3 regions of the Burkholderia aenigmatica genome follow, and region 1 is predicted to be linked to each of the others. Evidence: riboswitches for the same ligand, from Rfam matches in the RefSeq annotation. Region 1 holds a riboswitch; each other region holds the start of a gene.
The links. Region 1 has a riboswitch for cobalamin ahead of cobW (cobalamin biosynthesis protein CobW). Riboswitches for the same ligand answer to the same signal wherever they lie in the genome.
Positions count from the first base shown of each region.

Region 2: another riboswitch for cobalamin. It lies ahead of ACN8ZM_RS13220 (FecCD family ABC transporter permease); the one in region 1 lies ahead of cobW (cobalamin biosynthesis protein CobW).
Region 3: another riboswitch for cobalamin. It lies ahead of ACN8ZM_RS17220 (CbtB domain-containing protein); the one in region 1 lies ahead of cobW (cobalamin biosynthesis protein CobW).

Region 1 covers NZ_CP184468.1:1,877,573-1,885,396, reverse strand. The annotation lists gene cobN (cobaltochelatase subunit CobN) at 1-2,953, opposite strand, end outside; gene cobW (cobalamin biosynthesis protein CobW) at 2,960-4,048, opposite strand; cobalamin riboswitch at 4,378-4,645, opposite strand; cobalamin riboswitch at 4,760-4,997, shown strand; gene cobA (uroporphyrinogen-III C-methyltransferase) at 5,167-5,916, shown strand; gene ACN8ZM_RS08765 (cobalamin biosynthesis protein) at 5,913-6,290, shown strand; gene cobO (cob(I)yrinic acid a,c-diamide adenosyltransferase) at 6,328-6,930, shown strand; gene ACN8ZM_RS08755 (cobyrinate a,c-diamide synthase) at 6,933-7,824, shown strand, end outside.
Region 2 covers NZ_CP184468.1:2,825,540-2,833,363, reverse strand. The annotation lists gene ACN8ZM_RS13255 (LysR substrate-binding domain-containing protein) at 1-33, shown strand, start outside; gene lgt (prolipoprotein diacylglyceryl transferase) at 128-1,018, shown strand; gene ACN8ZM_RS13245 (SIMPL domain-containing protein) at 1,142-1,882, opposite strand; gene ACN8ZM_RS13240 (EVE domain-containing protein) at 2,064-2,525, opposite strand; RNA gene ssrS (6S RNA) at 2,597-2,778, opposite strand; gene ACN8ZM_RS13230 (cell division protein ZapA) at 2,860-3,174, opposite strand; gene ACN8ZM_RS13225 (ATPase) at 3,171-3,521, opposite strand; cobalamin riboswitch at 3,676-3,927, shown strand; gene ACN8ZM_RS13220 (FecCD family ABC transporter permease) at 3,969-5,084, shown strand; gene ACN8ZM_RS13215 (ABC transporter ATP-binding protein) at 5,081-5,896, shown strand; gene cobT (nicotinate-nucleotide--dimethylbenzimidazole phosphoribosyltransferase) at 5,949-7,004, shown strand; gene ACN8ZM_RS13205 (adenosylcobinamide-GDP ribazoletransferase) at 6,994-7,770, shown strand; gene cobC (alpha-ribazole phosphatase) at 7,755-7,824, shown strand, end outside.
Region 3 covers NZ_CP184469.1:35,155-42,978, reverse strand. The annotation lists gene metE (5-methyltetrahydropteroyltriglutamate--homocysteine S-methyltransferase) at 1-492, opposite strand, end outside; gene ACN8ZM_RS17230 (LysR family transcriptional regulator) at 619-1,527, shown strand; gene ACN8ZM_RS17225 (CbtA family protein) at 1,550-2,272, opposite strand; gene ACN8ZM_RS17220 (CbtB domain-containing protein) at 2,286-2,495, opposite strand; cobalamin riboswitch at 2,528-2,670, opposite strand; gene ACN8ZM_RS17215 (histidine phosphatase family protein) at 2,716-3,303, shown strand; gene ACN8ZM_RS17210 (inorganic phosphate transporter) at 3,489-5,081, shown strand; gene ACN8ZM_RS17205 (2OG-Fe(II) oxygenase) at 5,383-6,156, shown strand; gene ACN8ZM_RS17200 (DHA2 family efflux MFS transporter permease subunit) at 6,488-7,824, opposite strand, start outside.

The DNA of each region.
Region 1 (7,824 bases):
CGAACAGGTGCATCAGGTTCGGGAACGCGTCGCGGAAGAAGCCCGACACGCGCAGCGTCACGTCGATGCGCGGCCGGTCGAAGATCTCGATCGGCAGGATCTCGAAGTCGGTCACGCGGTGGCTGCCATGCGCCCATTTCGGCCGCACGCCGAGCAGCGCGAACGCCTGCGCGATGTCGTCGCCGCCCGTGCGCATCGTCGCCGTGCCCCAGACCGACAGACCGATCGCGCGCGGATAGTCGCCATGATCCTGCAGATGGCGTTCGATCAGTTGCTGTGCGGATTTCAGGCCGAGCGACCACGCCGCCTGCGTCGGTACCGCGCGCGTGTCGACCGAGTAGAAATTGCGGCCGGTCGGCAGCACGTCGGGCCGGCCTCGCGACGGCGAGCCGCTCGGCCCCGGCGGCACGAAGCGGCCGTCGAGCCCGCGCAGCAGCTGACGCATTTCCTCGCCGCCGCACGCGTCGAGCGCGGGCAGCAGCGTCGCACGGACGCGCTCGATCACGGCGAGCGTGTGCGGCCAGTCGCCGGGAGGCGTCGCATCGGTACCTGCGTTCCCGCCGTCGGCTGCGCACAGCCCGTCCAGCCACTGCTGCGCAAGCCGTTCGAGCCGTTCGCGCGTATCGCCCGCATGGCGCCACGGCGATGCGTCGAGCGCCTGCAGGATCGCCGGGCGCGGCCCGACCCACGGCGCGGCCCAGTCGGCCGCGAGCGGATCGAAGTCGTCGCCGAGTGCGAGATCGCGCGCGAGCGCGCCGATCAGTCCTGCGCGTGTGCCCTTGCCGTCGCCGACCGGAAAGCGCGCGAGCGCGAGCAGCGTGTCGCGCCGCTGGCGCTCGGCCGGCGATACGCCGAACACGTGCAGCCCGTCGCGAATCTGCGCTTCCTTCAGTTCGCACAGCCACGCGTCGACGCGCGTGAGCAGCGCATCCTCGTCGCCCGTATCGCGCGGCGGCGACACGCTCAGTTCGTCGTGCAGCCGGTGTTCGGCGATCGTCGCGAGGATCGTCTTGCGCAGCAGCTTCGCGCGCCGCCCGTCGACCATCAGCGCTTCGTAGTATTCGTCGACCTGCCGCTCGAGATCCTGCAGCGGGCCGTAGTTTTCCGCGCGCGTGAGCGGCGGCATCAGGTGATCGATGATCACCGCCTGCGCGCGACGCTTCGCCTGGCTGCCCTCGCCCGGATCGTTGACGATGAACGGATACAGGTGCGGCAGCGGCCCGAGCGTCAGGTCGGGCCAGCACGCGTCGGACAGCGCGACGCTCTTGCCCGGCAGCCATTCGAGGTTGCCGTGCTTGCCGAGGTGGATCACCGCGTCGATGCGATACGCATCGCGCAGCCAGAAATAGAACGCGAGATACGCGTGCGGCGGCACGAGATCCGCGTCGTGGTAGCTCGCGTAGTCGTTCTCGCCGCGCGAGCGCGACGGCTGGATGCCGACGAACACGTTGCCCGCGCGCCAGCCGGCGATCGTGAAGCGCCCTTGCCGCAGCGTCGGATCGGCTTCGGGCGGGCCCCAGCGCGCGTTCAGCGCGTCGCGCACGGCCGCCGGCAGCCGCGCGAAACGCGCGACGTAGTCGGCCAGCGGGAAGCTCTGGAATGCGGGGCGCAACGCATGCACGGCCGCGTCGTTGGTCACGCCTTCGGTGAGGCGCGCGATCAGCGCGTCACCGTCGGGCGGCAGGTCGGCCACCGCGTAGCCCGCGTCGCGCAGCGCCGCGAGCACGCGCAGCGCGGACGCCGGCGTGTCGAGCCCGACGCCGTTGCCGATCCGCCCTTCGCTTTGCGGATAGTTCGCGAGAATCAGCGCAACGCGCTTGTCGGCGTTGTCGAGCGTGCGCAGCCGGCACCAGCCGCGCGCGAGCGCCGCGACGAACGCGATCCGCTCGGCGTCCGGCTGGTAGCGCACGACGTCGACCTCGGTATGCGGGCAACGGTACGCGAGCCCCTTGAAGCTCACCGCGCGCGTGACGATGCGCCCGTCGACCTCGGGCAGCGCGATGTGCATCGCGATATCGCGCGCATGCAGCCCCTGGTTGTCGGCCACCCACGCGTCACGATTGCCGCCGGACAGGATCACCTGCAACACCGGCGCGTCGCCGGCGAGCACGTCGTGCTCGGGGCTGTCGATCGCGCCAGCTGCGAACGCGGTCGTGTTCAGCACGAGCGCGACGTCGTGCGTGTCGCAGAGCTGCGTGATGACTTCGCGGCTCACCGCGTCCTTCAGCGACGTGACCGCGATCGGCAGCGGATTCAGCCCTTCCTCGATGAGCGCATCGGCCAGCGCGTCGAACACGGCCGTGTTCGCGGCCTGCCAGTGCGCGCGATAGAACAGGATCGCGACGACGGGCGCGCCGGGCGTCCAGCGCGGCCGCCAGTCGTCGACGCTCGCGCGGTCGCGCGCCGGGTGATACAGCGCGGCGGCCGGCAGCGGGCGCGGCAGTTCGGGTTCGTCGCCGAACCCGAGCGTATGGAATGCAATGCTGCGCAGCAGCGCCTCGGCGTTGTGCACGCCACCTTCACGCAGGTAGCGCCACCACAGCCGGCACAGGTCGGGCGCGACCGTGCTCTTCGCGACGAGGTTCGGGTCTTCCTGCAGGTCGCCCGAGAACATCGCGAGCTGCTGCTTGCGCTTCGACGCGAGCGACACGGCCTGCTCGATTCCGTACGGCCAATACGCCTCGCCGCCGAGATGATCGATCACGACCGACTTCGCATGCTGCAGCACGTCGTCGACGTAGAAATCGACCGACGCCGGCTGCCGCAGGAACGTGACGTTCGCGAGCCTGACGCTCGGGAAGCCGGCCGGCAGGTGCGGCACGACGCTAGCCAGCAGCGACAGCGTCGTATCGGCCGAGCTCAGGATCACGATGTCGGCCGGCTGCTGGTCGATCCGGACGACGCCCTGCGTGTCGTCGACAAAGCCGCCCGGCGTGGTGCGCAGCAAATGCATCGTGGGTTACGCCTGTTGCGGCTCGGCCGCGCACGCGGCGTCGAACGCGCGTTGCAGCGCGGCCGCGTCGAGATCCTCGCCGATCAGCACGAAGCGGCTCGCGCGCGTTTCTCCGTCCTGCCAGCGACGATCGAAATAGCTGTCGAAGCGGCGGCCGACGCCCTGGATCACGAGGCGCATCGGCGCGCCGGGCAGCGCGGCGAAGCCTTTCGCGCGATAGATCGTGTGCGCTTCGACGACACGCTGCAGCGCGGCGATCGTCGCTTCGCGCGTGCCGGCGTCGCCCGACACGACGACCGAGTCGAAATCGTCGTGATGGTGATCGTGATCGCCGTCGTCGGCCGAGCCGTGATGGTCGTGACGCAGGTGGATCGTTTCTTCCGATGCCGATTCGAGACCGAGCAGCATCGCGAGATCGAGCTCGCCGCGCGTCGCGCGCACGATCTTCACCTGCGGCGGGATTTCGTCGCGAATCGCGGTTTCGATCTGCGCGAACGCTGCGTCGCCGACGAGATCGGCCTTGTTCACGATCACGAGATCGGCGGACGACAGCTGATCGGCGAACAGCTCGTGCAGCGGCGATTCATGATCGAGGTTCGGATCGGCGCGGCGCTGCGCGTCGACGGCCTGCGGGTTTTCCGCGAACTGGCCACTCGCGGCGGCCGGCCCGTCGACCACGGTCACGACCGCGTCGACCGTGAAGCTGTTGCGGATCGTCGGCCAGTTGAACGCCTGCACGAGCGGCTTCGGCAGTGCGAGGCCCGAGGTTTCGATCAGCACGTGGTCGATGTCCGCGCGCCGCTCGACGAGCGCTTCCATCACCGGATAGAACTCTTCCTGCACGGTGCAGCACAGGCAGCCGTTCGCGAGTTCGTAGAGCTGGCCCGATGCTTCGCCCTGCGCGCCTTCCGCATCCTCGCAGCCGATGCCGCAGCCCTTGAGGATTTCGCCGTCGATGCCGAGCTCGCCGAATTCGTTGACGATCACCGCGATGCGGCGGCCTTCGGCGTGCTGCAGGATGTGGCGCATCAGCGTCGTCTTGCCGCTGCCGAGAAAGCCCGTGACGATCGTGACGGGAAGCTTGCGCATGGTCATGGTAGGTCCTGTGTCGAAAATGGAATCAGCCCGGGATCGTCGCGTCGATGGCGGCGTGGCAGTTCATCTGGCGGATCGCGGGCATGCCGCCGCGCGATCCGGACGGACAGTCGCGGGACGGGCGGAACGACGAAGCGGACATGGTGCTTCCTTGCGAACGGTCGACATCGTGAATGCCAACACGGCTGCCGCCGGCCCGGTGCACGCCGCCTGCCGTTCGCCACGCCGGCCGGCGCGGGTTGGCGCGCAGGCGGATCGGCGGAGAAAGCGGGCAACACGCGGGTGTCGGGCCTGCTGCGGCCGTGGACGATGCGCCGCCTCCCCGCGGCGCTGAACCCCAACGTTTAGGCCGGTATCCGGGCTGACGAACACGCCGCTTCGCCTTCCCGGATGCACGCGGCATCCAGTGGCGGTCGTCCGCATGCGCGCGGCATGCGGCGAAGCGGCGTTGCGTGGCGCTTCTCGCGCGACGCGTTCGCTTACCGTTGCGGGGGCAGCACAGGTTGGCTCGACTGCGGCGCAGGCAGGCTCCCTGTTTCCCGTTTAACTGCGCGCGCCGGAGCGGCGCGCGCGAGCACCAAAACGCGTGCGAGTGTAGGCGGCGGTGCGGGGAGCGTCAAGGCGGAGCGGGCCACCGGGCCCGGTTCCGGATGGCCGGCGCACGTGGCCGAACGCCGTGCGCAGCGGTTCGCGCGGGTGGATCGCTGTGCTATCGTATGCGCCGCGTTCGGTGCTCGCATGCGCATTGCGCGCCTGCAGTTAAACGGGAAACAGGAGGCGGACCACCGCCCGGCCTGTGCTGTCCCCGCAACGGTACGCCGCCCGCGCGCTGCGCTTCCCCGCGCACGCGCCCAGGCCGCCCACGATGCCACTGCCCTTCAGCCGGGCGGGAAGGCTGCGGCCTGGCAAGCGGCCAGCCCGGATACCGGCCGACGCAAGGGGCGAGCCCGAGGCTCGCCGAACGCCCGATCCGCGGGGGACGGATGGGGTGCGCATTCCGCCCGCGTCCGCGCGGGCTTCGTTCGATCCGTCATGCGTTTCCTGTCTGCTGGCCGCCGCCGTGCCGCCCGCCTGCCCTGTTCCACTGTTTCGACACGGTGCGCACCGTGCCGCGCTCGATGAGCCGCGCCTGGCTCATCGGCGCCGGCCCAGGCGACGCCGACCTGCTGACGCTCAAGGCCGTCCGTGCGATCGGCGCGGCGGACGTGCTGCTCGTCGACGATCTCGTGAATCCCGACGTGTTGCGCCATGCGCGTGCCGATGCGCAGATCGAGCACGTCGGCAAGCGCGGCGGTCATGCATCGACGCCGCAGGAGACGATCGTCGCCGCGATGCTCGCGCATCTGCGCGCGGGCCGCAGCGTCGCGCGGCTCAAGGGCGGCGATCCGTTCGTGTTCGGCCGCGGCGGCGAGGAACTGGCCGCACTCGGCGCGGCGGGATTCCCGGTCGAGGTCGTGAACGGCGTCACCGCGGGCATCGCCGCACCGGCCGCAATCGGCATCCCGGTCACGCAACGCGGCGACGCGCAGGGCGTGATTTTCGTCACGGGCCACGGCGCGGGCGCCGGCGAACCCGACTGGCGCGCGCTCGCGGCCACGCGCATGACGATCGTCATCTACATGGGCATTCGCCGCCTCGACACGATTGCAGCCGCGCTGCGTGAAGGCGGCCTGCCCGGCGATACGCCGTGCGCGGCGATCGAGAACGCGACGCGCCCCGAACAGCGGCACGTGCTCGCGACGCTCGACACGCTCGTCGAACGCATCGGCGCGACTGGCATCGGCTCGCCGGCCATCGTCGTGATCGGCCGCGTCGCGGCGTTCGCCGACGATCCCGCGGTACGTGCCGCGCTCGGCAGCGGCGCATGATGCGCGTCGCGCTCGGCGTCGGTTTCCGCGCGGGCGTGACGGCCGCGCAACTCGATGCCGCGATCCGCGCGGCGCTGACCCTGTACCCGGGCGCCGAACCGGCGCTCGTTGCGACGCTCGCCGACAAGGCGCGTGCCCGCGCGCTGCGCACGCTGTGTGCGCGCCGCGGCTGGCCGCTCGTCGCGTTCGACGCGGCACGACTCGCGCGCCGTCCGGAGCTGGCCGCAAGCGGCCCGTCGGATGCCGCGCTCGCCCGCTTCGGCGTCGCGGGCGTGGCCGAACCGTGCGCGCAGCTCGCGGCGCCGCACGGCCGGCTGCTGGGCCCCAAATCGATCCGGGACGGCGTGACGGTCGCGCTCGCCGGCCCGCTCTGAACCCTTTGTTTCGCTTTCTTTCGACAGGACCAATCCGATGAAAACCGACGCCGAATCCCATCAACGGATGACCGAACGCCGCCGTGCCGGCCATGAGAAGAAGCAGGCCGCCGCCGTCAACGAAAAGGGCCTGCTGATCGTCAATACCGGCAATGGCAAGGGCAAGAGCACGGCCGCGTTCGGCATGGCCGTGCGCGTGCTCGGCCACGGCATGCGGCTCGGCGTCGTGCAGTTCATCAAGGGCGCGCTGCACACGTCCGAGCGCGACTTCCTCGGCGCGGTGGCCGAATGCGATTTCGTGACGATGGGCGACGGCTATACGTGGAACACGCAGAACCGCGACGCCGATATCGCGACCGCGCGCAAGGGCTGGGACGAGGCGCGCCGGATGATCGAGAGCGGCGACTACCGGATGGTGATCCTCGACGAACTGAACACGGTGCTGAAGTACGAATACCTGCCGCTCGACGAAGTGCTCGCGACGCTGGCCGCGCGCCCTGATTCGGTACACGTCGTCGTGACCGGGCGACACGCGCCCGACGCGCTGATCGACGCGGCCGACCTCGTCACCGAGATGCGGCTCGTCAAGCATCCGTACAAGGAACAAGGCGTGAAGGCGCAGCGCGGCGTGGAGTTCTGAGCGTGCCGGCCTGCCCCGCGCTGATCGTCAGCGCGCCCGCGTCGGGTCAGGGCAAGACGTCGGTGACGGCCGGTCTCGCGCGGCTGCACCGCCGGCTCGGCCGGCGCGTGCGCGTGTTCAAGACCGGGCCCGACTTTCTCGATCCGATGCTGCTCGAACGTGCGAGCGGCGCGCCCGTGCATGCGCTCGACCTCGGGATGGTCGGCGAGGCCGGCTGCCGCGCGCTGCTGGCCGACGCCGCGCGCGAGGCCGACCTGATCCTGATCGAGGGCGTGATGGGGCTGTTCGACGGTACGCCGAGCAGCGCCGACCTCGCGGCCGCGTTCGGCGTGCCGGTCGTCGCGGTGATTTCCGCGAAATCGATGGCGCAGACGTTCGCGGCGATCGCGTTCGGGCTCGCGCGGTTCCGGCCGGAGCTGCCGTTTCATGGCGTGCTGGCGAATCGCGTCGGCTCGGCCCGGCACGCGGAACTGCTGCAACAGGCGCTGCCCGACGACCTGCGCTGGCTCGGGCACATGCCGGCCGATACGGGCATTGCGCTGCCGGAGCGGCATCTCGGCCTGCACCAGCCGAACGACATCGACGATCTCGATGCGCGGCTCGATCGCGCGGCCGATGCGCTTGCGCAAACGGCGCTTGCCGAGTTGCCGCCGGCTGTTGCGTTCGCGGAACCGGATGCCACGGCGCCGCTGCCGCGTGGACTCGCCGGCAAGCGGATCGCGGTGGCGCGCGATGTGGCTTTTTCGTTCATCTATCCGGCGAATCTTGCGCTGCTTGAGGGGCTCGGGGCGCAGTTGCGGTTTTTCTCGCCACTCGCCGACGAATCCGTGCCGGGCGATTGTGACGCGCTGTTCCTGCCGGGCGGTTATCCGGAGTTGCATGCGACGACGCTCG
Region 2 (7,824 bases), 950 kb from region 1:
GACGTCGTGCGCGCGCAGGGCCTCGCCACGTGACGTGATGTGAACGATGACGCGCCGATGCCGTCCAAAGCGCGGTGCTGCGCGTTTGCGACGGCCGTACCGCATTCGAAAACTTCTTCGCTAATCCATGATCATTCACCCGAATTTCGACCCCGTTGCGATCCATCTCGGGCCGCTGGCCGTGCGCTGGTACGGGCTCATGTATCTCGTCGGCTTCATCGCGGCGATCGTCGTCGGCCGGATCCGCCTGAAGCTGCCGCACGTCGCGGCGCAGGGCTGGACCGCGAAGGACATCGACGACATGATGTTCTACGGCGTGCTCGGCACCGTGCTCGGCGGCCGGCTCGGCTATGTGCTGTTCTACAAGGCCGATTTCTACTTCTCGCATCCGCTCGACGTCTTCAAGGTGTGGGAGGGCGGCATGTCGTTTCACGGCGGCTTCCTCGGCGTGACGCTCGCGATGATGCTGTTCGCGTGGCAGCGCAAGCGGCACTGGCTGCAGGTCACCGATTTCGTCGCGCCGATGGTGCCGACGGGGCTCGCGGCCGGGCGGCTCGGCAACTTCATCAACGGTGAACTGTGGGGCCGCGTGACCGATCCGTCGGCACCGTGGGCGATGCTGTTCCCGGGCGCGATGCGCGACGATGCGGCATGGTTGCCGAAGCATCCGGAGCTCGTCGAGAAGTGGCATCTCGCCGACGTGTTCATGCAATACCAGATGCTGCCGCGCCATCCTTCGCAGCTCTATGAAATCGCGCTCGAAGGTATCGTGCTGTTCTTCGCGCTGTTCTTCTTCTCGCGCAAGTCGCGGCCGATGGGCGCAATCTCCGCGCTGTTCCTGATCGGCTACGGCCTCGCACGCTTCACGGTCGAGTTCGCACGCGAGCCCGACGACTTCCTCGGCTTGCTCGCGCTCGGCCTGTCGATGGGGCAGTGGCTGTCGCTGCCGATGATCCTCGCGGGCGTCGCGCTGATGGTCTGGGCATATCGCCGCCGCGCGGCGACTGCCGCTGCGTGATGCGATGCCGATGCACGTGCGAGCGGCACGTGCATCGACGCTTGCATCGACCACATGCAGGTCAATGAAAAACGCCGGCCCTCGGGCCGGCGTTTTTCATTTCGGACTGCCGCGCGCTGCGCGTTACTTCATCTGCACCGAGCCGTTGACGGTGACCGACACGGTGGCCTTGCCGCCTTCGACCGCGATCGGTGCGCTCATCTTGGCGCTGTCCATCGGTGCTGCGGCCATCGCCATCATGCGCGGGTACGGCTGCACGTTGCGGCCGCCGCCGACGTTCACGTCGCGGATCGTGTAGCTGCTGTAACCGAAGGCCTTCGCAGCTTCGTCCGCGCGGGCGCGGAACGACTTGATCGCCTCGGTCGTCAGCTTCTGCTCGGCCGCGCGCTGCGCTTCCGGCGACAGCGAGAACTCGACGTTCGCGACCTGCATCAGGTTCGACAACTGGCCTGCAAGCTTCGACGCTGCCGCGAAATCGCGCGATTCGAGCGCGACTTCGGTGCGGCCGCGCCATGCGGAGATCTTGCCGTCGCGATCGGTGCTCGGATAGACGGAGAATGCGCCCGTGTGCGCAGTGACGCCCGATACGCCCTTCGCTTGCGACAGCGCTGCATCGGCGCGCTGGTTCAGTTGCGCGGTGAGGCTGCCCGGATCCTTGGCCTGCTGCTCGTAGAACAGCGTGATGTGGATGATGTCCTGCGGCACGTCGGTGCTGGCCTGCGACGACAGCGACAACACGCCCGCCGGCTCCGGAAAGTGCGGGTTCGCGGTTTGCGCGTGCGCGGTGGACGACGCGAGCGTCAACGCAACGGGAACGGCGGCGGCAAGGGCGAGCGACAGCGCGAGTGCGGATTTCTTGGTCATTGTTGGACTCCTTGTGCGAGGGCGTGCACGCGGATCGCGCGTGCACGACGCGGGCGTACCGCGCGACGAAAAAAACGACAACCGGCCCGATCGGCCGACAGCGGTTGCTTAGGCTGCGCGAAAGTGCCGCGAGTTCCGCGGCGGTGGTGCGTACTGACCAGATTTGACCTTTGGCGCGCGCCTACTTCATCAGCTTTTCGGTGATGAAGCGCCATTCGGCGCGCGTGACGGGCGTGATCGACAGCCGGTTGCCGCGTGCGAGCACGCGCATGTCGGCGAGTTCGTCGTGTTCGCGCAGCGCGGCGAGCGGCACGAGCGGCGATTTTTTCACGTAGTGCACGTCGACGAGCAGCCAGCGCGGCGCTTCCTGAGTCGACTTCGGGTCGTAATAGGGGCTTTTCGGATCGAACTGCGTGGGATCGGGGTAGGGCGTCGACGACACTTCGGCGAGGCCCGCGATGCCCGGCTCGGGGCAGCTCGAGTGATAGAACAGCACGCCGTCGCCGATCTTCATCGTGTCGCGCATGAAATTGCGCGCCTGATAATTGCGCACGCCCGTCCACGGCAGCGAGCGCTGCGGTGCGTTGGCGAGATCGTCGATGCTTGCTTCGTCCGGTTCGGACTTCATCAGCCAGTATTGCATGGATCGTGATCGACGCAGAAAGAGGCTGCTACAAAAGAAAACGGCACCGGGCTTCGCCCGATGCCGTTGGATAGGCCCCCGCCTTGGCCGCTAGGCCGGCATCCTGAACCTGAGGTTCAGAATTGGTCGCAGTTAGCAGCACTTCGGGTACATCAGACAGAGTGACGCGCGCGCCCGTGCTACAAATTTCCGCAACCGTGCACATGGCATTGGTTCAAGGAATATATGACCTTGGCGAACCAGGCAGGGAAGCTGACTGAACTGTGATTCGATGCGCCAATTTGACCACTGTTGATCTCTGAGATCAAGGGGAATCGACGCATCGATTGAAACGTTACTGCGTCTCGTGCTGTGCGAGCACCGCACCGAGCTGTTCATTCATCTGGTGCATTGTACGACGGATTTCCTCCGCCGGAAATGCTTCACCGTGCCGCACGCTCGTTTGCAGCCGCAGCAATTCGGACGCGAGCGACAGCGCCGCCATCACGGCGATGCGATCGGTGCCGCGTACCGAGCTGTTCGAGCGGATTTTCGACATTTCGGCGTCGACGCGCGCGACCGCTTCGAGCAGCGCCGCTTCGGTCTCGGCCGAGCAGGCGAGCCGATAGGCCTGACCGAGAATCGAGACTTCGATCTGCTTGGTGCTCATGCATGTTCTCCGTGGCTGGCCGCGTCATCGCCATCCGCACGCGCCTGTGCATCCAGCAGGTCGAGCTGGTTGTCGGCTTGCTCCGCACTTTTCGAGCGCGGCAGCTTTTCGAGAATCGCGTTCAGTTTCACCTGGGCGTCGTCGATCTTTGCCGACAGCGTGTCACGCTCGGCCGCAAGTGCATTGCGTTCGTCGCGCAGTTGCGCGAGTTCCGCGCGGACAGTGTCCGCATCCGCGCGCAATTGCGCGACCTGCTCCTCGAGCGCGAGCCGTTCCGAGTGATAGCGCTTGTTCAGCGAAATCAGACGGCCAATATTTTGAGATAGGGTTTCGAGTTCGTTGAGCATTTGCTGCGTCCTCTAAAGACCCAGCATTTTAGCGCGGAATAACGCGCAATCCGACATCTGTAACGTTTCCAGTCGTAACACCCCTGCTTCTCGCCGTGAATCGGCGCGTCCCGTGCGTGTCCGGACGCTTCCTTGACGCTCGCGCGACCCGCTCCTAAACTGGCGCCGCCTCGGTGCTCGCGCGTGGAACGCGCGGTTAAACGGGAAGCAGGACGCGGGCGCCGGAAGCCCGCCAACCTGCGCTGCCCCCGCAACGGTAAGCGGCCGCGTCCGGTGACGCAGGCCGGCTCGGGCGCGTTTCACGTGCAGGTATTGCATGCGGACGCGGGCCACTGCGCGTCATCGCGCGGGAAGGCGAGCCGGACCGCCGCCAGCCCGGATACCGGCCGAGACGGGGAGCCCGCACGGGCTTCGTGACGCGCGGCCTGCGGGGAGGCGGGGCGCGCAATGCTTCACGGAATTTTCTTCGATGCTGACCCCAATCGTCCGCGCGGCGCTTCAGTCACGACCGGCCGGCCTCCGCAAGCGGGGGCGCCGCATGTCGTGTGCGGCGCCGTGCGCGGCATGAGCGCCGCGCGCGCCACTGCGATCTGGGCCGCGCTCGCCGCGGCGGTCGCGTTGCTGTTCGTTGCGTCGCTGTCGATCGGCAGCGTGCCGATGTCGCCTTGGCAGGCGCTTGCGTCGCTCGTGCCGCATGGCGGCGACGCGCTGCTCGCCGACATCGTCCGCACGCTGCGCCTGCCGCGCGCGCTCGCGGGCTTCGCATGCGGCGCGCTGCTTGCGCTTGCCGGTGCGCTGCTGCAGGTGCTGTTGCGCAATCCACTCGCGGAACCGTACGTGCTCGGCGTATCGGGCGGCGCGGCCGGCTTCGCGCTCGTCGCGATGATCGCGGGCGGCGCGTGGTGGCTCGTCGACGCATCGGCGTTCGCCGGCTCGCTCGTGTCGGTCGCGCTCGTGCTCGGTCTCGCGCGCCGCGAGCTGTGGCGTGGCGAGTCGCGCGACGCGTCGCCGCGGCTGCTGCTCACGGGCGTCGTGATCGCGGCGGGGTGGGGCGCGCTCGTCACGCTGCTGCTGTCGCTTGCACCCGACGCACGACTGCGCGGGATCATCTTCTGGCTGACCGGCGACCTGAACGGCGTGACCGCGCCGTGGTTCGCGTGGGGCGCGCTGTTGCTGGCCGCCTGCGTCGCGCTGCCGGCCGCGCCGCAACTGAACGTGCTGCTGCGCGGCGATGCGACCGCGCTCGCGCTCGGCGTGCCCGTTGCGCGCCTGCGCGTGCGGATCTATCTCGTCGCGTCGCTGGCCGCGGCGGCCGCAGTGACGACGGCCGGCACGATCGGCTTCGTCGGCCTCGTCGTGCCGCATGCGCTGCGGCTCGCCTTCGGCAACGACCAGCGGATGCTGCTGCCCGCCGCGATGCTCGCGGGCGGCGGCGGCGTGATGGCGGCCGACCTGCTCGCCCGCACCGCGATCGCGCCCGCGCAACTGCCGGTCGGCGTGATGACCGCGTTGATCGGCGTGCCGGTGTTCCTGTGGATGTTGTTGAGGAGGCCGATGCGATGACGGGGGCCGCACTGCACGCCACGGCCGGCGACATGAACTACGCGGCTGTCGACCTGACGCTGAAGGCCGGCGCACGCACGCTGCTCGACGGCTTCACCCGGGCGTTCCGTCCCGGCGAGATCTGGTGCGTCGCAGGTCCGAACGGCGCGGGCAAGACGACGCTGCTTGCGACCCTCGCCGGGCTGCAGCCGCCGACCGGCGGACACGTCGAGATCGACGGTCGGCCGCTTGCCGCATGGCCGCCCGAGCAGCTCGCGCAGCGCCGCGCGCTGATGCCGCAGCAACTGCACGACGTATTCAGCGCGACCGTATTCGACACGGTGCTGCTCAACCGCTTTCCGTATCTCGGCGGCTGGGGCTGGGAGCGCGACGGCGACCGCGCGGCCGCGCGCGACGCGCTGGCGACGTTCGACCTCACCGCGCTCGCGTCGCGCGACGTGCTGTCGCTGTCGGGCGGCGAGCGGCAGCGTGTCGCGCTGGCCGCGACGCTGTGCCAGGACGCGCCGTTGATGCTGCTCGACGAACCGCTCGCGCATCTCGACTTGCATCACCAGATCGATTGCCTGACCGCGCTGGCCGCATGGCTCGACGCGGGCCCGCGCACGGTGCTGTTCTCGTGCCATGATCTGAATCTCGCGCGGCGTTTCGCGACGCACGCGCTGTTGCTCGACGGCCGCGGCCACGCGTGGGCAGGCCCCGTGCACGACGTGCTGACGCCCGAGCGCGCGAGCGACGCGTTCGGTTATCCGCTGGTGCTGATCCGCGAGAACGGCCGCGATGCGCTGCTGCCGGCGTGGCCCGAGCGACAATGACCTTTCCTTTTCCGATGCGCGGCGCATACCGCGCCAACGACATGGCTTTTCGATGACGACCCCGACCCACTTCCCGCCCGCGATCGCGCCGCTCGACGACGCGCTGCGCAAGCGCCTGCAGCACGTGATCGACCACAAGACCAAGCCGCCCGGCAGCCTCGGCCAGCTCGAGGCGATCGCACTGCAGATCGGCCTGATCCAGCACACCGAGCGGCCGGTCGTGCAGCGTCCGGTGATGATCGTGTTTGCCGGCGATCACGGGATTGCCGCCGAGGGCGTGAGTCCTTATCCGCAAGCGGTGACCGCCCAGATGGTCGCGAATTTCCTCGCCGGCGGCGCGGCAATCAACGCGTTCTCGGGCGCCGTGCAGAGCGCGCTCGAGATCGTCGATGCGGGCGTCGCGTCGCCGCTGCCGCTGTCCGACCGGCTGGTGTCGCTGCCGGTCGCGCGCGGCACACGCAACTTCGCGGCGGAGCCGGCGATGACGCGCGACGAGGCGATGACGGCGATCGCGGCCGGCGCGGCGCGCGTGCGCCTGCATGCGTCGCTCGGCACGAACGTGATCGGCTTCGGCGAGATGGGGATCGCGAACACGTCGTCGGCCGCGTGCCTGATGAGCCGCCTGCTCAGCGTGCCGATCGATGCCTGCGTCGGGCGCGGCACGGGCCTCGACGACCAGGGCCTCGCGCACAAGCGCGCGGTGCTCGGCCGTGCGCTCGTCAAGCACTCGCACGCGATTGCGCCGCTCGACGTGCTCGCGACGTTCGGCGGCTTCGAGATCGCGATGATGACGGGCGCGTATCTCGCGGCCGCAAGCGAGCGGATGACGATCCTCGTCGACGGTTTCATCGCGACGGCTGCGCTGCTCGTCGCCGAGCGCATCGTGCCCGGCGTGCGCGATTACTGCGTGTTCTCGCATACGTCGCACGAGGCCGGGCACCGGCGCATGCTCGAGCATTTCGGCGCGAAGCCGCTGCTCGCGCTCGACCTGCGGCTCGGCGAAGGCACCGGCGCGGCGCTCGCGCTGCCGCTCGTGCGTGCGGCGGCTGCGTTCCTCACCGAAATGGCGAGCTTCGAATCCGCCGGCGTCGACAATCGTGACGCCTGATCGCGCGCGTGGCGTGCGGGCCGAACTGCGCTACTTCTTCGTCGCGCTCGGCTATTTCACGCGCGTGCCCGTGCCGCGCTCGATCGGTTATGCGGCCGGCGATCTCGATCAGTCTGCGCGTTATTTCCCGCTCGTCGGCGCATGTGTCGGCGCGTGGGGCGCGCTCGTCTATCTCGTCGCGCTGCGTGTGCTGCCCCCGTCGATCGCGGTCGGGCTGTCGATGGCCGCCACGCTGCTCGCAACGGGTGCCTTTCACGAGGATGGCCTGGCCGACAGCTGCGATGCGTTCGGCGGCGGCTATACGCGCGACGACGTGCTGCGCATCATGCACGACTCGCGGATCGGCACGTTCGGCGCGGTCGCGCTCGTGATCTCGCTCGGCCTGAAATGGCAGGCGCTTGCATCGATGCTGCCGTTGCGTGCCGCATGGACGATGATCGCGGCGCACGCGGCGAGCCGCGCGGCGGCCGTGAGCTTGCTGATGACGCTCGACTACGTGCGGCCCGAAGGCAAGGCGAAACCGGTCGCGCAACGGATGGGCGCACGCGCGGCGTGCGTTGCGGCGCTATTCGGATTGCCCTGGCTGTTCTGGCCCGACTGGCGCATGGGTGTCGTCGCATGCGTCGTGCTCGTGCTCGTGCGCGCGTGGGCCGCCCGCTATTTCGTGAAGCGGATCGGTGGTTATACGGGCGACTGTCTCGGCTTCGCGCAGCAACTGTGCGAACTGGCGATCTATCTCGTGGTGCTCGGATGGACGTCGTCCTGATCCGTCATCCGGCCGTCGGCGTCGAGCCGGGCATCTGCTACGGGCGCAGCGACG
Region 3 (7,824 bases), on a different replicon from region 1:
CACCGGCTTCGCCTTCACGCCCTGCGCCTTCGCTTCGGCGAGTTGCTGCAGCAGGCGCGACGGGTCGAGCGAGAAGTTCGTGTCGGCGTGGAATTCCGGGACGATGTAGTGATAGTTCGTGTCGAACCACTTCGTCATTTCGCCGGCCGCGACGCCGCCGCAGCACGCTGCGTGCGCTTCTTCCGACTGCGCCGAACGGCCGCGCGCCACACGGAAATAGTTGTCGAGCGCATCGCCGTGGAAGCCCTGCACGCGCTTCGGCAGGTTGCCGAGCGTGAAGCTCATGTCGAGCACCTGGTCGTAGAACGCGAAGTCGCCGACCGGCGCGAAATCGAGGTCGCGCTGGTCGCTCCAGTGACGCTCGCGCAGTTGCGCGCCGAGCGCCTTCAGTTCGTCGCGCGACGATTCGCCCTTCCAGTAGCGTTCGAGGCCGAACTTGAGTTCGCGCTTGGCGCCGATGCGCGGGAAACCGAGATTGTGTGTCGTCACCATGGCGCTGCCGTCCAGGAGTAGTGAAGGTCCGGCAACCATGATAGGTATTTCAAACCATGAAATAAAATGGCATTATTTCATTTATCCATTAAAGTTGTTCATGTACATTCAGGATGAGCGATAACCATGCTGGAACGATTCCATCTCGTCGTCATTCGTGAAGTCGAGCGCCAGGGCTCGCTGACTGCGGCCGCCAACGCGCTGCACCTCACGCAATCGGCGCTCAGCCATACCGTCCGGAAAATCGAGCAGCAGCTCGGCACGCCGATCTGGGATCGCGAGGGGCGCGGCCTGCGGCTGACGCAGGGCGGGCAGTATCTGCTGAAGCTGGCAAACCGGCTGCTGCCGCAGTTCGAGCTGGCCGAGGAGCGGATGAAGCAGTACGCGAAGGGCGAGCGCGGCACGCTGCGTATCGGGATGGAGTGCCACCCGTGCTACCAGTGGCTGCTGAAGGTCGTGTCGCCGTACCTGTCGCGCTGGCCCGACGTCGACGTCGACGTGAAGCAGCGCTTTCAGTTCGGCGGGATCGGCGCGCTGTTCGGCTACGACATCGACGTGCTCGTGACCCCCGATCCGCTGAACAAGCCGGGGCTGCGCTTCGACCCCGTGTTCGACTACGAGCAGGTGCTGGTGGTCGCGGACGCACACCGTTTCGCCAACGCCGATTACGTGACGCCCGAGCAGCTGACCGACGAAATCCTGATCACCTATCCGGTCGAAACCGACCGGCTCGACATCTACAACCAGTTCCTGACGCCGGCCGGCATCGTGCCGAAGCGGCACAAGTCGATCGAGACGACCGACATCATGTTGCAGATGGTGGCGAGCGGGCGCGGCGTGGCCGCGCTGCCGAGATGGCTGGCCGACGAATACGCCGACCGGATGCCGGTCGTGCCGGTCAAGCTCGGCAAGAAGGGGATCGCGAAGCAGATCTTCCTCGGCATCCGCGAGGCGGATGCGTCGATCGACTATCTGGCCGCGTTCGTCGCGCTGGCGCGCGAATCGACGTGGAGCGCGCCGCGCATGCTGCGCTAGGCGCGCCCCGTGGCAGTGCGCGTCAGGCGGCGCGCATGCCGATACGTTCGCCGCGCTCGACCCATGCGCCGAACAGCAGGCCGATCGTCGTCCACATGATCACCTGCATGCCGATCGCCGCGGCGCGGAACTTCCACAGCACGACGGCCGGGAAAGCAGCCGGCACTTCGTTGATCGACGGCAGCCCGAGCTGCACGGCCGCGATGATCACGATGAACACGAGCCCCGCGACGATCGACGCGTTCCATTGCCCGAGCTTCGCCAGCAGATGGCGGCGCACGCTGACCGAGAACACCATCGTCGCGATCGAGATCGCGATCATCAGGAAGAACAGGCCCGTGCGATAGCCGATCGTGTCGGGGTCTCCAACCGACGGCGGATTGGCCGGGTACTTGATGTTCGGCACGATCACGAGCGCGATGAACGCCGCCACCGCGAGCCACGCGGCCAGCGGTCGTGCCGGGAGACGGCTGCCGCGACCATAAGCATATGCAAAGACCAGCGAGAACAGCCCGCCGAACGCCGCGCCATAGGTCACGACGCCCGTCAGCAGGCCGAAGCCGGCCTGCGTGTGGCGGCTCACCAGCTCGGGTTCCGGCGCGTCGCCCTTGGCGGCGTCGAGTTTTTCTTCGAAGGAGATCGCCTGATCGACTTGCGGTTCGCCGACGATTTTCGCGAAACCGAACGTGAGGAGGCCTGCGGCGATGCCTGCGAGCATCCCGCGCATGAGCAGCTTTCCGACCATCGTGAACTCCGCGTCAGTGGCAGGGGAAGCCGAGCAGATGGCGGCCGTCGTGGACGAACTCGTGCACGTACATGCCCGGCACGAGCGACGTTGCGCCTTGTTCCGCGCCGACGAAATAAATCGCGAGCAGCAGGATCAGGCCGACGAACACGGCCCACGGCAACAGTTCACGGACGGGGATGGGCGCCGGTACGACCGCCGGCTTCAGCACTGCTTCGCTCATGGATGCACCTCAGGGGAATCGCGCCCCGACAAATGTTGGATGGGTACGAAGGCAGGTCTGGCTTCCGGGATCATGGATCACCGGTTACAGTGGCGCGACCGCGCCGGAATTGCACCGGCTTCCGCGTTTCGTATCGGGCGAATTGTACGCGCGAACGTTCGCGTGTTGAAGCAGCGAAAAATGGGCGAACGCGCCCGTCCCGGCTCCCCCGACAACCCACATGAACCTGCACGCCTCGCTGCGCCTGATTGCACACGCATCGACCCGGGCGATGCGCACCGGCACGTTTCCCGACGACGATCTGCTCGACGCGCACGGGCTCGCCGACGCCGCGACGCTGCGCGACCGGTGGACGGACGTCGCCGGCTCGCTCGTGCTGTGCAGCCCGGCGCGCTGTGCGGTGCAGACCGCCGATGCGCTCGGCCTGCACGCCGACATCGACGACGCGCTGCGCGACATCGATTACCGAAACTGGCGCGGCAAGCGGCTGCACGACCTCGCGCGCGACCAGCCTGACGAGCTGGGCGCGTGGATCGGCGATCCGTTGGCGTCGCCGCACGGCGGCGAATCGTTCGATGCAGCCATGCGCCGCGTCGGCACATGGTTGAACGCGCTGCAACACGGCCGAGACATCGTCGCCATCACGCATGCGCCGATCGTGCGTGCGGCCGTCGCGCATGCGCTGCGGATGGGTTCCGGCGCGGCAACCCGCATCGACGTGGCGCCGCTATCGTGCACGACATTCGCTGCGTCGCCGCACGGCTGGATGTTGATCGCGGACGGCGATCGGCGCGACACTGGCGCCTAGCCTCCTGCCGTGTTGCGTTCGCGATATGGGCCACGACGCCAGCCGACGCGTTGTGCCGTATCGCAATCGCATGGCGATGTTCACCTTACGTCGCCGCAAGCCCCACCGTTCGCCATCCCTACTGTCATCAAACTGACTGCTAGCCGAAGCTAGGATCGGTCGCGGTTCCCATACGAGATACCGTCATGAATCAACCTGCTTCGTCTACCCCGAACAGTTCGGGTTCCGTCGAGCGCACCAGGCAGCTCGGCTATGCCGTCTTCCTGCTGGTGCTCGCGATTGGTGCGGTCTATATCGCCACGCACCTGATCGACGATCTGTCGCCGATGCGCGAAGGATCGCTGTTCCCGTACCTGATGCTCGGCGCTGCACTGCTGATCGCGCTCGGCTTCGAATTCGTCAACGGTTTCCACGACACCGCGAACGCGGTCGCGACCGTGATCTATACGCACTCGCTGACACCGAACGTCGCGGTGATCTGGTCGGGCCTCTGGAACTTCCTCGGCGTGATGATCTCGAGCGGCGCCGTCGCGTTCGGCATCCTGCAACTGCTGCCGGTCGAGCTGATCCTGCAGGTCGGCAGCGGTGCGGGCTTCGCGATGGTGTTCGCGCTGCTGATCGCCGCGATCGTGTGGAACCTCGCGACCTGGTACTTCGGGTTGCCGTCGTCGAGCTCGCATACGCTGATCGGGTCGATCATCGGCGTCGGGCTGATGAACCAGCTGATGCACGGGCCGTCCGGCACGAGCGGCGTCGACTGGGGCCAGGCGCTCGGTGTCGGCAAGTCGCTGCTGTTCTCGCCAATCGTCGGCTTCCTCTGTGCAGCGCTGCTGCTGCTCGTGCTGAAAACCCTCGTGCGGATTCCGGAGCTGTACAAGGAGCCGCCGAAGGATCAGCCGCCGCCGTTCTGGATTCGCTGCCTGCTGATCCTGACCTGCACGGGCGTGTCGTTCGCGCACGGTTCGAACGACGGGCAGAAAGGGATGGGCCTCATCATGCTGATCCTGATCGGCACGGTGCCGACCGCCTATGCGTTAAACAAGGCCGTCACGCCGGCCGAGACGCAGACGTTCGTCGCGGTCGCGAACCAGGCAGCCGCGACGTTCGGGAAGTACACGAACGGCGTCGCACCTTCCGCGAATCCGCGCGCCGACGTCGAGCTCTACGTACAGCATCGCGAGCTGACGCCGGCTGTGATCCCCGCCGTTCAGCAATTGTCCACGTCGCTCGCGACCGCGGTCGGCGCGTCCGGCTCGATGGCGGCCGTGCCGCAACGCGACATCGACAACGTACGCAACACGATGTATCTGGTATCCGAAGCAATCCGCCTGATCGAGAAATCCGGGCAGCCCGCGTTCGCCCCCGACGACAAGCTCGCGATCGACAACTATCGCAAGCAGCTCGACCACGCGACCAAGTTCATTCCGACGTGGGTGAAGGTTGCGGTCGCGATTGCACTGGGCCTCGGCACGATGGTCGGCTGGAAGCGGATCGTCGTGACCGTCGGCGAGAAAATCGGCAAGCAGCATCTGACGTACGGACAGGGCGCGTCGGCCGAACTCGTCGCGATGCTCACGATCGGTGCGGCCGACGTGTACGGATTGCCCGTGTCGACGACCCATGTGCTGTCGTCGGGCGTCGCGGGCACGATGGCGGCGAACGGCTCGGGGCTGCAATGGGGCACGGTGCGCAGCCTCGTGCTGGCGTGGGTGCTGACGCTGCCGGCGTCGATCGTGCTTGCCGGCGGGCTCTACTGGTTGTTCCGGTCGGTAGCCTGAACGAGCGGCGACGGCGGCCGGTGAAAGCCGGTCGCGTCGCCTCGCTTCGCTTCGTGCAGATTCGACCCTCGCTTTTCCGCTGACGCGCGCCCGGCTCCCTGGCTCCACTGAACCGCGCTTCGCATCGGCCGGTGTCGCACCACCTGGCTTCTTCGCGCGACACGCGCGCCCCTCTTCGAATTGAAGCGCAAGATCTGGAGCGCATTGGCATACGTGCGACATTAGACTGGGGCCATCGACTCTCATCGTGGATCCCATCATGCGCGCAACGCCACCGGACACCGCTTCGCTGCCTCTATTCATGCCGCCTGCCGCGCAGCGAAGCCAGTCGGTGCCTCGTACCGATCCGCAGCCCGCGGTCGAATCCGACGACATCGCACAACGCACGAACGCGCTTGACTGGGCAGCCGTCGCTACCGAGCTGGATCGCCACGGATGCGCGCGCGTGCCGGGCCTGCTGTCCGCGCACGAATGCGATGCGCTCGCGTCGCGCTATCCGGATGACGGGCTTTACCGATCGCGCGTCGTCATGGCGCGGCACGGCTTCGGGCGCGGCGAATACAAGTATTTCGCCTATCCGCTGCCTCCGCTCATTGCCGAGTTGCGTGCAACGATCTACCCGCATCTCGCGCCGATCGCGAATCGCTGGAACCAGGCGCTCGGCATCGACGCCCGGTATCCCGACGACCATGCGAGCTTCCTCGATCGTTGTCACGCAGCGGGACAGACACGGCCGACCCCGCTGATCCTGCAATACGGCCCGGACGACTATAACTGCCTCCATCAGGATCTCTACGGCGAGCACGTGTTCCCGCTCCAGGTCGCCATCCTGCTGTCGGCGCCGGGGCGCGATTTCACGGGCGGGGAGTTCGTCCTGACGGAACAGCGGCCGCGCATGCAGTCGCGTGCGGAAGTGGTGCCGCTGACACAAGGCGACGCGGTGATTTTCGCGGTCCACGGCAGACCGGTGCAGGGTACGCGCGGCGTTTACCGCGTCAACCTGCGTCACGGCGTGGGCCGCATCCGGGCCGGTCATCGTCATACGGTCGGCATCATCTTTCACGACGCGCAGTGACGTCTATCGCCACGCACGGGGAGAGGCGATGCGGTTCGGCGGTTCGGCGGTTCGGCGGTTCGGCGGTTCGGCGGCTTGGCGGCTTGGCGGCTTGGCGGCTTGGCGGCTTGGCGGCTTGGCGGCTTGGCGGCTTGGCGGCTTGGCGGCTTGGCGGCTTGGCGGCTTGGCGGCTTGGCGGCAGATTAGCGCATAAAATGCAGGGAAGTTCACGCATCACACCGGCATCGTCTCGAAAATCGCGTATCACGCCGAGTCGCGCCTCGCCCGTAGGTGCGCGAGCGGAAACGAAAACCCGCACCGACCGTCGCGCAATCGTGAGCGACGGGCCGGCTTACCCGCGCGCCATGCCCGCTCGCAGCCGATCGCCAGCATTGGCCGCCAGCCGTGCATATCCCGGTAACGTGAGCAACGCGAGTACGCCCGCGGCGACGAACGCCCAGCGAAAATCGTCGAGCACGTAGTGAACGCCCGTCGCATCGCCGCGCGCCAGCGCTGCCACCCGCAGCGACAACGCGCCGAACGCGATGCCCATCCCGATCGTCATCTGCTGCGCAGCGCTCCACAGCGTGCTGGCGGCACTCGTCTGCTGGGCCGGGATATCCGCATAGGCCAACGTCGCAAGCGTCGTGAACTGCATCGACCGCGTCAGTCCGTAGACGAACACGACAAGCAGCGTGATCGCCAGCGGCGTCGACGCGGTCAGCCACCCGCACGCAATCGTGAAGAAGCCGACGATCGTCACGTCGACGAGCGCGACGCGCCGGAAGCCGAAGCGGTCGAGTACCCACGACGTGCCTGCCTTCATGCCGAGGTTGCCAAGCGCACTGGCGAGCAGCAGCAGGCCGGACTGGAACGGCGACAGCCCGAAGCCGATCTGGAACAGCAGCGGCAGCAGGTACGGCACGGCATTGATCGCCATGCGCGTGACCGAGCCGGTGATCACCGTGACCGAGAACGTCGGCACCTTCAGCGTCGTGAAATCGAGCAGCGGATGTTCGCACCGTCGCGCATGCAGCCAGGCGGCAATGCCGAACAGCACGCTCGCGCCCACGAGCAGGCCCGCGCGGGCAAACTGCGCATCCTGCTGGCCGGCCGTTTCGGTGCCGATCAACAGGCACGTCAACGCACCGCCCGCGAGCACGAAGCCGATCCAGTCGAGCGGCCGTTGCTCGTCGGCGCGCGTGTTGCGGACGATCAGCCACGTGCAGACCAGCGCCGCGATGCCGAACGGCACGTTCAGCAGGAAGATCCATCGCCACGATGCATAGGTCGTAATGAAACCGCCGATCGGCGGCCCGACGACCGGCGCAACGATGCCGGGCCACGTGATCGTCGCGATCGCGCGCATCAGCTTCGCCTTCTCCGTGCTGCGCACGACGATCATTCGCCCGACCGGCACCATCATCGCCCCGCCGACGCCCTGCAGCAGCCGCGCAGCCGTGAACGCCACGACGCCATTGGACAGCCCGCACAGTACGGACGCACCGGTAAAGATCACGATCGCGCTGCCGAACACCGTGCGCGAACCGTGTCGGTCCGCGATCCAGCCGCTGATCGGGATGAACACCGCGAGCGCGAGCATGTAGGCCGTCATCCCGAGGCTCAGTGCGTTCGGCCCGACACCGAACGAGTTTGCCATCTGCGGCAGCGCAGTCGCGATCACGGTCG